Regions from separate parts of the Corynebacterium massiliense DSM 45435 genome, predicted to be linked through region 3. Evidence: predicted binding sites of a transcription regulator. Region 3 holds the regulator's gene; each other region holds the start of a gene.
What was found. The regulator LexA, encoded in region 3, represses DNA repair genes until DNA is damaged. The targets are predictions, from matches to a motif close to CGAACANNTGTTCG.
Positions count from the first base shown of each region.

Region 1: a site for LexA is predicted at 1,182-1,195, ahead of CMASS_RS07130 (SAV_6107 family HEPN domain-containing protein). Genes of this name have one in related genera too.
Region 2: a site for LexA is predicted at 1,746-1,759, ahead of CMASS_RS09445 (HNH endonuclease signature motif containing protein). Genes of this name have one in related genera too.

Region 1 covers NZ_CP063189.1:1,517,012-1,520,279, reverse strand. The annotation lists gene CMASS_RS07140 (polyprenyl synthetase family protein) at 1-469, opposite strand, end outside; gene CMASS_RS07135 (GNAT family N-acetyltransferase) at 480-1,043, opposite strand; gene CMASS_RS07130 (SAV_6107 family HEPN domain-containing protein) at 1,289-1,747, shown strand; gene CMASS_RS07125 (DUF3040 domain-containing protein) at 1,891-2,304, shown strand; gene mraZ (division/cell wall cluster transcriptional repressor MraZ) at 2,829-3,263, shown strand.
Region 2 covers NZ_CP063189.1:2,037,958-2,041,225, forward strand. The annotation lists gene CMASS_RS09435 (sodium/glutamate symporter) at 1-282, opposite strand, end outside; gene CMASS_RS09440 (2-polyprenylphenol hydroxylase and flavodoxin oxidoreductase) at 463-1,674, shown strand; gene CMASS_RS09445 (HNH endonuclease signature motif containing protein) at 1,942-3,120, shown strand; partial or broken gene CMASS_RS09450 (arabinofuranosyltransferase) at 3,117-3,268, opposite strand, start outside.
Region 3 covers NZ_CP063189.1:1,326,216-1,329,483, reverse strand. The annotation lists gene ptsP (phosphoenolpyruvate--protein phosphotransferase) at 1-252, shown strand, start outside; gene CMASS_RS06265 (DeoR/GlpR family DNA-binding transcription regulator) at 249-1,067, opposite strand; gene lexA (transcriptional repressor LexA) at 1,071-1,790, opposite strand; gene CMASS_RS06255 (hypothetical protein) at 2,199-2,429, shown strand; gene nrdR (transcriptional regulator NrdR) at 2,524-2,982, shown strand; gene hrpA (ATP-dependent RNA helicase HrpA) at 2,997-3,268, opposite strand, start outside.

The DNA.
Region 1 (3,268 bases), 190 kb from region 3:
CGGCATCGGCAAGCATGTCGTCTGCCCACGCCAGAGCCAGATCCCCGACCAGGATCGCCATGGACGTCCCGTAGGCCGCGGCGTCGCCCTCCCATGAGCGGTGGCGGTGGTGCGCTTCCGCTTTGCGATGCACCGTGGGGCTGCCGCGCCGAGAATCTGAGGCATCAATGATGTCGTCGTGGACGAGCGCGCAGGCCTGAATGAACTCTAGGGCTGCCGCCGCCCGTAATGCTGCGGCGGGGTTTTCCTCGCCTGTCAGACCTCCGGCGCCGGTGAATCCGGCCCAGGCGTAGAGCGGGCGGATGCGTTTGCCGCCGCCGAGTACGAACTCCTCCAGGTAGTCCACGGCCTCGTTGACCGGCGCACCCATGTGTGCCATGGCGGGCCGCCGCGCGTCGAAGTACTCTTTTAAAATCTCGTTGACCTGCGACGGGACGTCTTCGATGGCTAGTTCCTCCGGAGGTGTCATTCCTCAAACCTTACCTTGGGGCCAAGGGGAGTCGAGCGCCCAGGATTGCAAAGGGGCGCGGATCCCCGGGGTAGTAGTAATTGCGCAACACGTCGAAGAACCCCGCGCTGCGGTAAAGGCCGAATGCCCCATTGGCCTCACCAGGGACCTCCGGGGTGGACAGCAGGATGTTGCTGGCAGGAAGGTTCCATGCCAAAGCGTCGAGTAAGTGCCGGCCCAAGCCTTTGCCCTGCATGGAAGGGTGCACGTGGATTTCGGCCAGCTCGAAGTAGTCGCGCAGTAGGTCAATCTGCTCTGCAGTGGGGCCACCGGCGAGAGCAAACCCGCGTTGCAGCTGCTTGTCCCACCACGTGTCGCTGTGGCCCAAGAACCCATAGGCAACGCCGACCGGCCCCGCTTCCGACTCAGCAATGACAGCAGTGAATCCAGGTTGCAGGCTATCTACCCGCCATCCGTGGAGACGCCGGTCGAACATGTCCCGCGGGTAGTCCATGGCCGTGAGATAGATGTCCACTAACTGAGGGGCGATGAGGGAAAACTCGCGGGGAGCCAGTCTGCGCAATTGGATAGTCACTCCACCAATCTCACCATGTTGATGCCGCGCGCGGCGGTGGTGTCCACAAACTTTTAGTTCTGGATTCGGGAATAAGTTCGAAACAGTCCGGGTTGAAGAGGTTGGACAGTAGAAAAAGACGAGACGTTATCTATCTATCGAACATGTGAACGAAACATTCCTCGCGGTGTCCGGACCGGTTCGTACTGTCACGGGTGAAGTTACGAGCTGGACACACACCGAGGCTTCAAAGGAGGTACACCGACATGGCTCAGGTCATTTCCGCGACGACGAAATTTGCTCAGCGGGCGCACGCTACCGGCCGGCGCCACCAGGATGGATTGGCCAAGCATTACACCTTCCTGGCCAAGTCGGAGGATCTTCTGACCCGCGCGCGAGCGGCGGCAGCAGACGATCGCTTTAACGATGCCGTGGAGCTGGCGTACCAGGCTGGCTTGCGGGCGGCCGGCGCGTGGATTGCGGTAACCGCTGTGGGCAAGCGTAAGCGGGTGCCGTCCAGTGCATGGGATCAGCTCGCCCTCGTCGGTGGGGCAGGACGCGAGTGGGCGCAGGAATTTCGTGGCTACTCTCGGTTGCGCTCCCGACTGGTTACGGGGCTGGAGGATGCGGCGGACCCAGACGTCGCGCTGCGCCTGTTGGAGACTGCAGCGGAATTTGTTTCTGTGGTGCGCAGTGAAGGGGCGGCAGAGCAAGCCGCCGCCTAGGCCCGCCGCCTCGTTGATTCCTCAATCTGTTGCTCGGGGAACTATCGCATTACGATAAGCGTTAATCTAGACAGAAGAAGCGCGCAGACGATGTACGGATCGCGCATCCGATAGGCGCCCGAACCGTCGATGTGGGAGGAACCGTGTCTCTTTCTGAGCAGGAACAGCGAGTACTGCAGGAGATCGAGCGATCTCTGCTGGCTGACGATCCCAAATTCGGGTCCATGGGACGAAGCAGCGGTTTTGGCGGCGACTCTGACTCGCGCGGTTCCTTCAACCTCCGGGGTATCGCCCTCATTGTCGTCGGACTTGTGGTCATGGTGGGCGGCGTTGCCCTGGCGCAGCACAGCCTGTGGTTCGTCATCCTCTCCATTCTCGGGTTCCTGATCATGTTCGGGGCCGGTATCTGGATGCTGCGCGGCGGCGGATCGTCCGCCGGTCGCGGTGGCGCCGGCGGCTTTTCTCTCGACGACGCTAAGTCCGCGCGTCCGCGCAACGAGAACTCTCGCGCGGCGCGTTTGGAAGACAACTTCCGCCGCCGGTTCGAGGAGAGGTAAGGCTTTCTCACCCTTCCCCGTCTGCACTCGGTGCAGGCGGGGTCTTTTTCGTTTTGCCGCGCGGTAACGCCGGCTCGGGGTCCTAGCACCCACTTTCACCCACTGGCCGCCATCTGACCCCGAATTCCCCACTTTGCCCCACTTGGGGCTGAGCGCCGGTGGATGAGAGGGGCCTGAAGCGAGGGGGTGCCGCGGAGATGGTGGGATAAACCCAGGTGGCTGGCGCCTATTGAGGGTAAGGAGGCGGGTGGTGCACGTGGTAGAGGTGCGGCAAGTGTGGGAAGTGGATGCTGGCGTGGTCTGGGCGGGGTGTTTGTCAAGGGTTAGCCGGGTAGTCTGCCTACGCGAAAATATTGCTTCCACCTGCACGTTTAGCGTGCATGATTTTCGGTGATGTGTCGAGGTGGCGGTTAGTGGGGGAAAGTGGGGTATAGTGGGGCGCAGCGGAGGGCGTGTTGTACAAGTGACTGCATTTTCCCCGCTAGAGGCATCCGGAGAGTCGAGCGAAGGAAGGTGGTCCCGGGGTGTTTCTCGGAACCTATACTCCGAAGCTCGATGACAAGGGCAGGCTGACGCTGCCGGCGAAGTTCCGCGACGAACTGGCTGGCGGGTTGATGGTCACCAAGGGGCAAGATCACTCCTTGGCCGTCTACCCGCGGGACGAGTTCGAGGAACGGGCTCGGAAGGCGGCTGCCGTGTCGCGCACGAACCCGAAAGCCCGCGCGTTTATCCGCAACCTCGCAGCGAGTGCGGACGAGCAACGGCCGGACGGTCATGGGCGGATCACCTTGTCGGCCGGTCACCGTGAGTACGCGGACCTGAAAAAGGAATGCGTGGTCGTCGGTTCGGTGGATTTCCTCGAGATTTGGGACGCGGACGCCTGGTCCGAGTACCAAGCACAAACTGAAGATGCTTACTCGGCAGCAGACGCAGACGACGTTCTGGCCGGTCTGTTGTAGAGGAA
Region 2 (3,268 bases), 710 kb from region 3:
GCCGCGGCGGACGGACCCGCCGAGCTGCATCGAGTAGGCCATCGACGCGAACACGATGGCGATGAGCACCGTGGTGTAGTCACCCAGGGAAGCGGAAAACGGAATGAGGCCGAGAACGTTCGGTCCCAGCAGCAAGCCGAGCAGGCCGGCGGTCACGGGCGCGGGCAGCAGCAAGTCCTGGAAGATGAACTTCACCTGGTAGCGCAGGACGTTGCCGATCACCATCAGCAACGAGATCCAGCCGATGTCCATCAACAAGTCGAAGACCGAGAAATCTTCCATCAATCACCTTTCGCCACACTCATAGTTGGGTACGGAAAAATTGAGAGTCTCGTGGGAAACCCTACCCCCTAAGGGGTGTGCTAACGCACAAATGGGCCACCGTGCGCGTACCTTCGGCCGGTCAACGAGGGTGTCGTGCCGTGTGCGGGCTATGCGTGCCGATGCCCTACATTGGAACCCATGTCCAGTCCCGCTCCCCGCTTTGGTGATACCCCGCGCGATCTGCACGATCTGGGCGCCTTCCTCCGCACGCACAGCGCGGAGTTCCGCGACGCCGTCCACCGCGACTTCTTCGTCCGCGAGTTGCAAGCGCGCCCGCTGTTTCCGCTGGCGGCGAACGCGGCGCACGTGGATCTCGCGGCGGCGCTCGCGTGGGTTTTCGAGCGCGCGATGAGCTACGGCAGCCTGCCGCACGAGGTGGCGGAGCGACTGAGCAACTTGGGCCGCGATCATCGCCGCCACGGCTTTCCGGCGAGCGCCTACGACGACTTCGCTGCCGCGCTCGTTGTGGGGCTCCGGTCGTTCGATCTGGATCCCGGGCTGCTGCTCACCGCCGAGCGCACCGTCCGCCAAGTGTGCGCGACCATGGCGGAGGCCGCCCGTAACGCCGATCTCGCGGGCACCCCGCCGGCGCACTCCGCGGAGGTCGTGGACGTGGCCCGCCCCAACCGACAGACCGCCGTGGTGCACCTGACCGCCTCACTTCCCATCGGCTACCAGCCCGGCCAGTCGATCCCGGTGACCACCCCGCACACCCCGGGCGAGTGGCGGTTGCTCACGCCCGCGGCCCCCAGCGATCCGACGGGGCAACTGACCTTCCACCTGGACGAGGCCGGGTTCGTCTCCCGCATGATGAGCCACTCCCGCCCCGGCGACAGGTGGATCATGGGCGCCCCGCGCGGTGAGTTCGTGCGCTTTCCCGCCGTCCGGTTGGTCTTTTTGTGTTTCGGCACCGGCTGGGCGGCCGTCAAGCCCTACCTCATCTCCCTGCTGGACGCGGTCATGCAGGCCAAGCAGAGCGGTACGGGCGACGACCCTCATTTTTCTGTGTCTGTCTACCACCTCGCCAAAAGCCCTGGCGCACACTACGACACGCACTTCCAGCGCAACCTCGCCGCGGTCGCGCCGTGGATCCGCATCCACCACTACGTGGAGGAGACGAAGGACGAGGTGCTGCTCAGCCCGCAGCCGGGCGCCCCAGTGATCTTCTACCCCACCAGCTGCCTCGCCTCCAGCGCCCTGGCCGGCGAACTACTGGGCTCCAACTTCGTGCTCGTGGGCCCCGAACACCACGTGGCGGCGGCCCGTGCCCGGCTTCTCGATGCCCAGATCTCCCCCGCCAGCATCGAAGCCCACCCGTGGAGTCGGGGCGGTCGCTGGCCGGAGGTTTAAACCAGCGGATTAAGGACGACGCTGGGCGCAGCCGCTTCTGAAACGGTTGTCTGTGCTGGTTTGTAACGAAACGAATACGTGTTCGAGGTGGGGGTTGACTTCGGTTCTGGAACCGTTATGGTGGGTGGTGTGTAGAACACGTTAGCGAATACTTTTCGGGGGAGGGGCCCAATGGGTCCGTATTACACGGTGTCCACACCAGGAAACGACATAGCCACAACCGCGACACAACTACGCCAGTTCGAATACCAGCTGCACTGTGAGTGTTTGCCGGATCCAGACGATGATTTCGATCTGGCCTGCACCCGCCTGGCCGGGTTAACGGGAAAGTCACCAACCCGGGTGGCCAATATCTTCATGGCACTGTTCCGCCTGGATGAGCTACCCGGCCTACGGGAGGTGCACGAGCGGTTGTTCCACCTGGATTTCTCCCGACTGATTGTCATCGACCAGGTGTTGTGCAAACTCGGCACTCCAGATGAGGAAGCACTAGCGCGTATCGATGCCGCCCTAGTCAAGTACCTCACCCCAACCCGGGCGGGCCAAGTGTTGCCGTCGGTGCGCAACTTACGTCGCAAACTCAACGCCTTAGTCGCTGCCGAAGATCCAGAACTTGCCGACGCAGTAAGCACAGAGGCAGAACAGGCCGCTGAGAAACGTCGGAAGCGTAAAGGCCGGTATGACTGGTCGAGTCTTCCCGGCGGGGTGGGGTGTATCAGTGTTGAATACGACACGGAGACTGCCGCCCAGATCAATGGGGTGATCCGCCGGGTTGCCGACGAGTACGGGGTCAGCGCTTCGGAAGCGTTCGCGATGTTGGTGCTGACTGATATCAACCGGGATGTGGATGTGACACTGAATGTCTTTCAGGCGGCTGATCTTTTACATGCGCCGGTGTTTGTCGAAGGTACTGGCTGGACCGACGCCGAAACAGGTGTCGAGCTTGCCGGGAAAGCATCCCGGCGTCGGGACATGAATGCCGCCGCCTGGATGGAAAGCACAAACTACGTCACGCCGGACAGGTTGAAGGCGTATCTCAACGGCAGGGACGGTACCTGCCGGTATCCGGGGTGTTGCCTGTCGGCGTATCGGTGTCAGAAGGATCATTGTGTGGATTTTGCGGACGGTGGGCCGACGGCGGCGTGGAATCTGGTGAATCTGTGCCAGCATCACCACAACATCAAAACCGACAAACGCGCCCGCTACATCCTCGACCCAGCCACAGGGGATGTGGTGTGGCTATTTACCGACGGCACCTGGCAGACCACCACCGCCACTGGCCCGCTAGCACCAGAGACCTGCAACTGGCTGCAAACCGTCGACCAAGCCATTGCCACCCGCCGGGCCAACGCCCGCGAACGCGCCCTCAACACCAACCCAGAACCCGACACCCCCGACACCGACACGAACGCCGAACCCGACTACGAAGAGGAACCGCCGTACTAGTTACGCACCGCCACCACAAACGGACCGACCTGCTCAACAGACCACTCGGAACCATCGAACACCATCGGATTGAAGAAGATGGCCCGATACCGGACATTCGGCTGGTTGGGGTAAATGTCCTCCGCGAGGTGCAGCTTGAAGCCGTCCT
Region 3 (3,268 bases):
ACGATGGGGCAGAAAAACTCCATCGCGGTGGGCGTGTGCGGTGAGGCGGCAGCCGATCCGCTGCTTGCCTGCGTTCTGACGGGGCTTGGCGTGAACTCGCTGTCCGCGGCATCGTCGGCGGTGGCCAGCGTCGGAGCCCAGCTTGCCGATGTCACCCTGGAGCAATGCCGCGACATGGCCGCCGCGGCCATTCACGCCGATGATCCGCAGGCAGCCCGCGCGGCTGTGCGGACGATCCTCGGCGAAGCCTAAGCTCCCGACGTCTCAGCTCCCGGTGCCTCGCCGTCCGGTTGCGCGACAACGACGGTGACGTCCCGCTCGCGCAATTGGTTGAGGTAGTGGGCGGGAGCGTCTGCATCGGTGACGACGACGTCGATGTCCGAGATGGAGCCGAAACTAACCAGATAGTCGTTGCCCAGCTTCGACGAGTCGCACAAGACGACGACCTTGTTCGAGTTGGTGATAAACGTCGACTTGATAGCGGCCTCTTTGGCGTCCGCCGTCGATAGGCCGTGATCGATGGTCAGGGCATTAGTACCGACGAAGGCGACATCGGCTCGCATCAGGGCGAGGGTGCGCAGGGCTGTGCTTCCCACAACGGCTTGGGTGATAGCACGCACCCGGCCGCCCAGCAGCTGCACGTTTTTTACGTCGTGCCGCGCGAGCGCCAGACAGATGGGCAAGCTGTTGGAGACGATGGATAGATCGTCGGGCTCCCGCCGCTGGGCGATGAGGTCGGCGAGCGCGTTGGTGGTCGTACCCGCGTCAAGAAAGACGCTGCCGCCGCGACTGGGGAGAAAATCCGCGGCGGCACGCGCGATGGCGGACTTAGCTCCCGGCGCCGAGCGCAAACGCGCGTCGAGGGAAAGCTCCGTGGTCTGAAATGTTTGAGCCGCCACGGCGCCGCCGTGAACGCGGTTGACCAAGCCCTCGCGGTCCAATACCGCCAGGTCTCGCCGGATCGTCTCCGCGGTGACCGCGAAGTGGTAGGCGAGCTCGGTGACGTTGACGCGCTCTTCGACGGCGGTCATCGAGGCAATCTGTCTGCGTCGCTCTTCGGCGTACATGCGCTACAGCTTGCGGAAGACAGAGACGACCTTGCCCATAATCTGGGCATCGTCGCCCTGAATGGGCGCGTACGCGTCGTTGTGGGGGAGCAACCACACCCCGCTGGAATCCCGGTGGAATTCCTTGACCGTAGCCTCGTCGTCCAACAGCGCGGCGACGAATTCGCCCTCTTCGGCCACCGACTGCGAGCGGACGATGACCCAGTCGCCGTTAAGAATGCCGGCGTCCCGCATGGAGTCGCCGACGACCTGGAGCATGTATAGATCGCCGTTGCCCACCAACTCGTCCGGCATCGGGTAGTAGGAATCGATATTTTCTTCCGCCGTAATCGGTGTGCCGGCCGCAATGCGCCCGACGACGGGGATGTAGTTGACCTTGCCGGCGTCTTCAGGGATTACCGACTCCGCGGCGTCGGTGGTGGAGGCATCCTTCGCCTTGGACTTCTTCCCGCCACCCCGCGTTGAGGATTCAGATTCGAAGTGACGCACATCGACCGCGCGTGGCTTGTTCGGGTCGCGGCGCAAAAAGCCTTTCTCCTGCAGCTGGTTGAGCTGGTAGGCGACGGAAGAAGTGGACTGCAGTCCCGCAGCATCACCGATCTCGCGAATGCTTGGCGGGTAACCGCGCAGCAACACGGCGTCATTGATGACTTCCAAAATCCGTCGCTGGCGGGCGGACAGAGAAGAGATATCGGGTTTGCCCCCGGCTGGTTTACGGCCCATGAGTCGTGAGTCCTTTGCTGTCGGTGCGTTCTGTGCTTCTAGTTGTAGCACGGACTAGACACATGTTCGACAAATGTGGGCGTGTTTCTAGACAGTGTGTGACCGGCGTGCTATAAATCGAACACGTCAGCTAAATCGAACACTTCATCGACGCTCCCGGTGCTGTGTCCACTGCGCTTTCTACGGTGAGGCTGTCGAACGAAAGGAATGAACATGGTCTTCGCAGTAAAAAATCCCGCTACCTCTCGCTACTCCTCGTCCTTCCAGGCCACTACAGTGCCTGCGGCCGCGGTGTGGGATCCCGGGGCCGAAGTAGGAAGGCGCAACGGGCACCCCGAAAACTTTTACGCGGGGCATAACATGCGCACTTTAGGCCCTTCTCGCTTAGGCACCGAAGCGCGCCCCGCGGTGTCCCAATCGAACGCATCGCCGGAAAATGCTGCCCGGGAAGAGGGCGGGCGCGGCCGCAACGTAGCGCTCGGTGCTGTGTTCGGTACCGCAGTGTTTATCGGCACTCTTATCGCCGGCTTTACCGGCACTGACACGGTCTCGGATGCCGCGGTCGGTGGGTCTTACGGGGCTGCGGCTAGTGCTACCACCGCGTCCGTTCAGCCGGCGTCGGTGCAGGTCGCTAGGTAGTAGACCGCAGTGTTGAACAAATAGAACGAAGCCACGTTCGGGCAGTACACTACGCGGTAGTCCTGTCGTCTCAATCGGAAGGAACGACCCCGCGGTGTACTGTCCCTTTTGCCACAATGCGCAGTCGCGCGTCATCGATTCGCGAGTTGTCGAACAGGGAACTTCTATCCGCCGTCGCCGCGAATGCTCGGCCTGTAGCGGCCGTTTTACCACCGTCGAAAAGGCAGTCCTCTTGGTAGTCAAGCGCAATGGCCTGGCGGAGCCGTTCAGCCGCGACAAGCTCATCCGCGGCGTACGGCGCGCTTGCCAGGGTCGAGATGTCAGCGATGACGCTCTCAAGCGACTGGCCCAAGAAGTAGAAGAAACGGTACGCGGCCACGGCAGCTCCCAGGTGGCGGCCAACGAAATCGGTCTAGCGGTCCTCGAACCACTCCGCCACCTCGACGAGGTGGCCTACCTGCGCTTCGCCTCCGTCTACAAGTCCTTTGAAAGTGCCGACGACTTCGAGTCGGAGATCCGCCTCATGCGGCGCCGCGACCGCGACGACTACTAGCCGCTACCACCGCTTTACTGGCGGTTCGACCGTCCCAACTTGGCCGCGGCTTTTTGGATGCGGCGCAGCGAAGCCGGGCGGGCTGTGCCCAAGCGCTGGGCGAAGAGGGATACCCGCATCTCCTGGATCATCCAGTACAGGTCCTTAACCGCCTTGGAGTTGCGGGCACCGCTCGGCAGCGAGCGCAGCTTGTGGTTGATAACGGCTTTGGCCTCATCAATTTCTGCCTGCCGGTCCGCGTCCTTGTCCGGATCAATATCCATCTCCTCGAGGCGGACGCGCATGG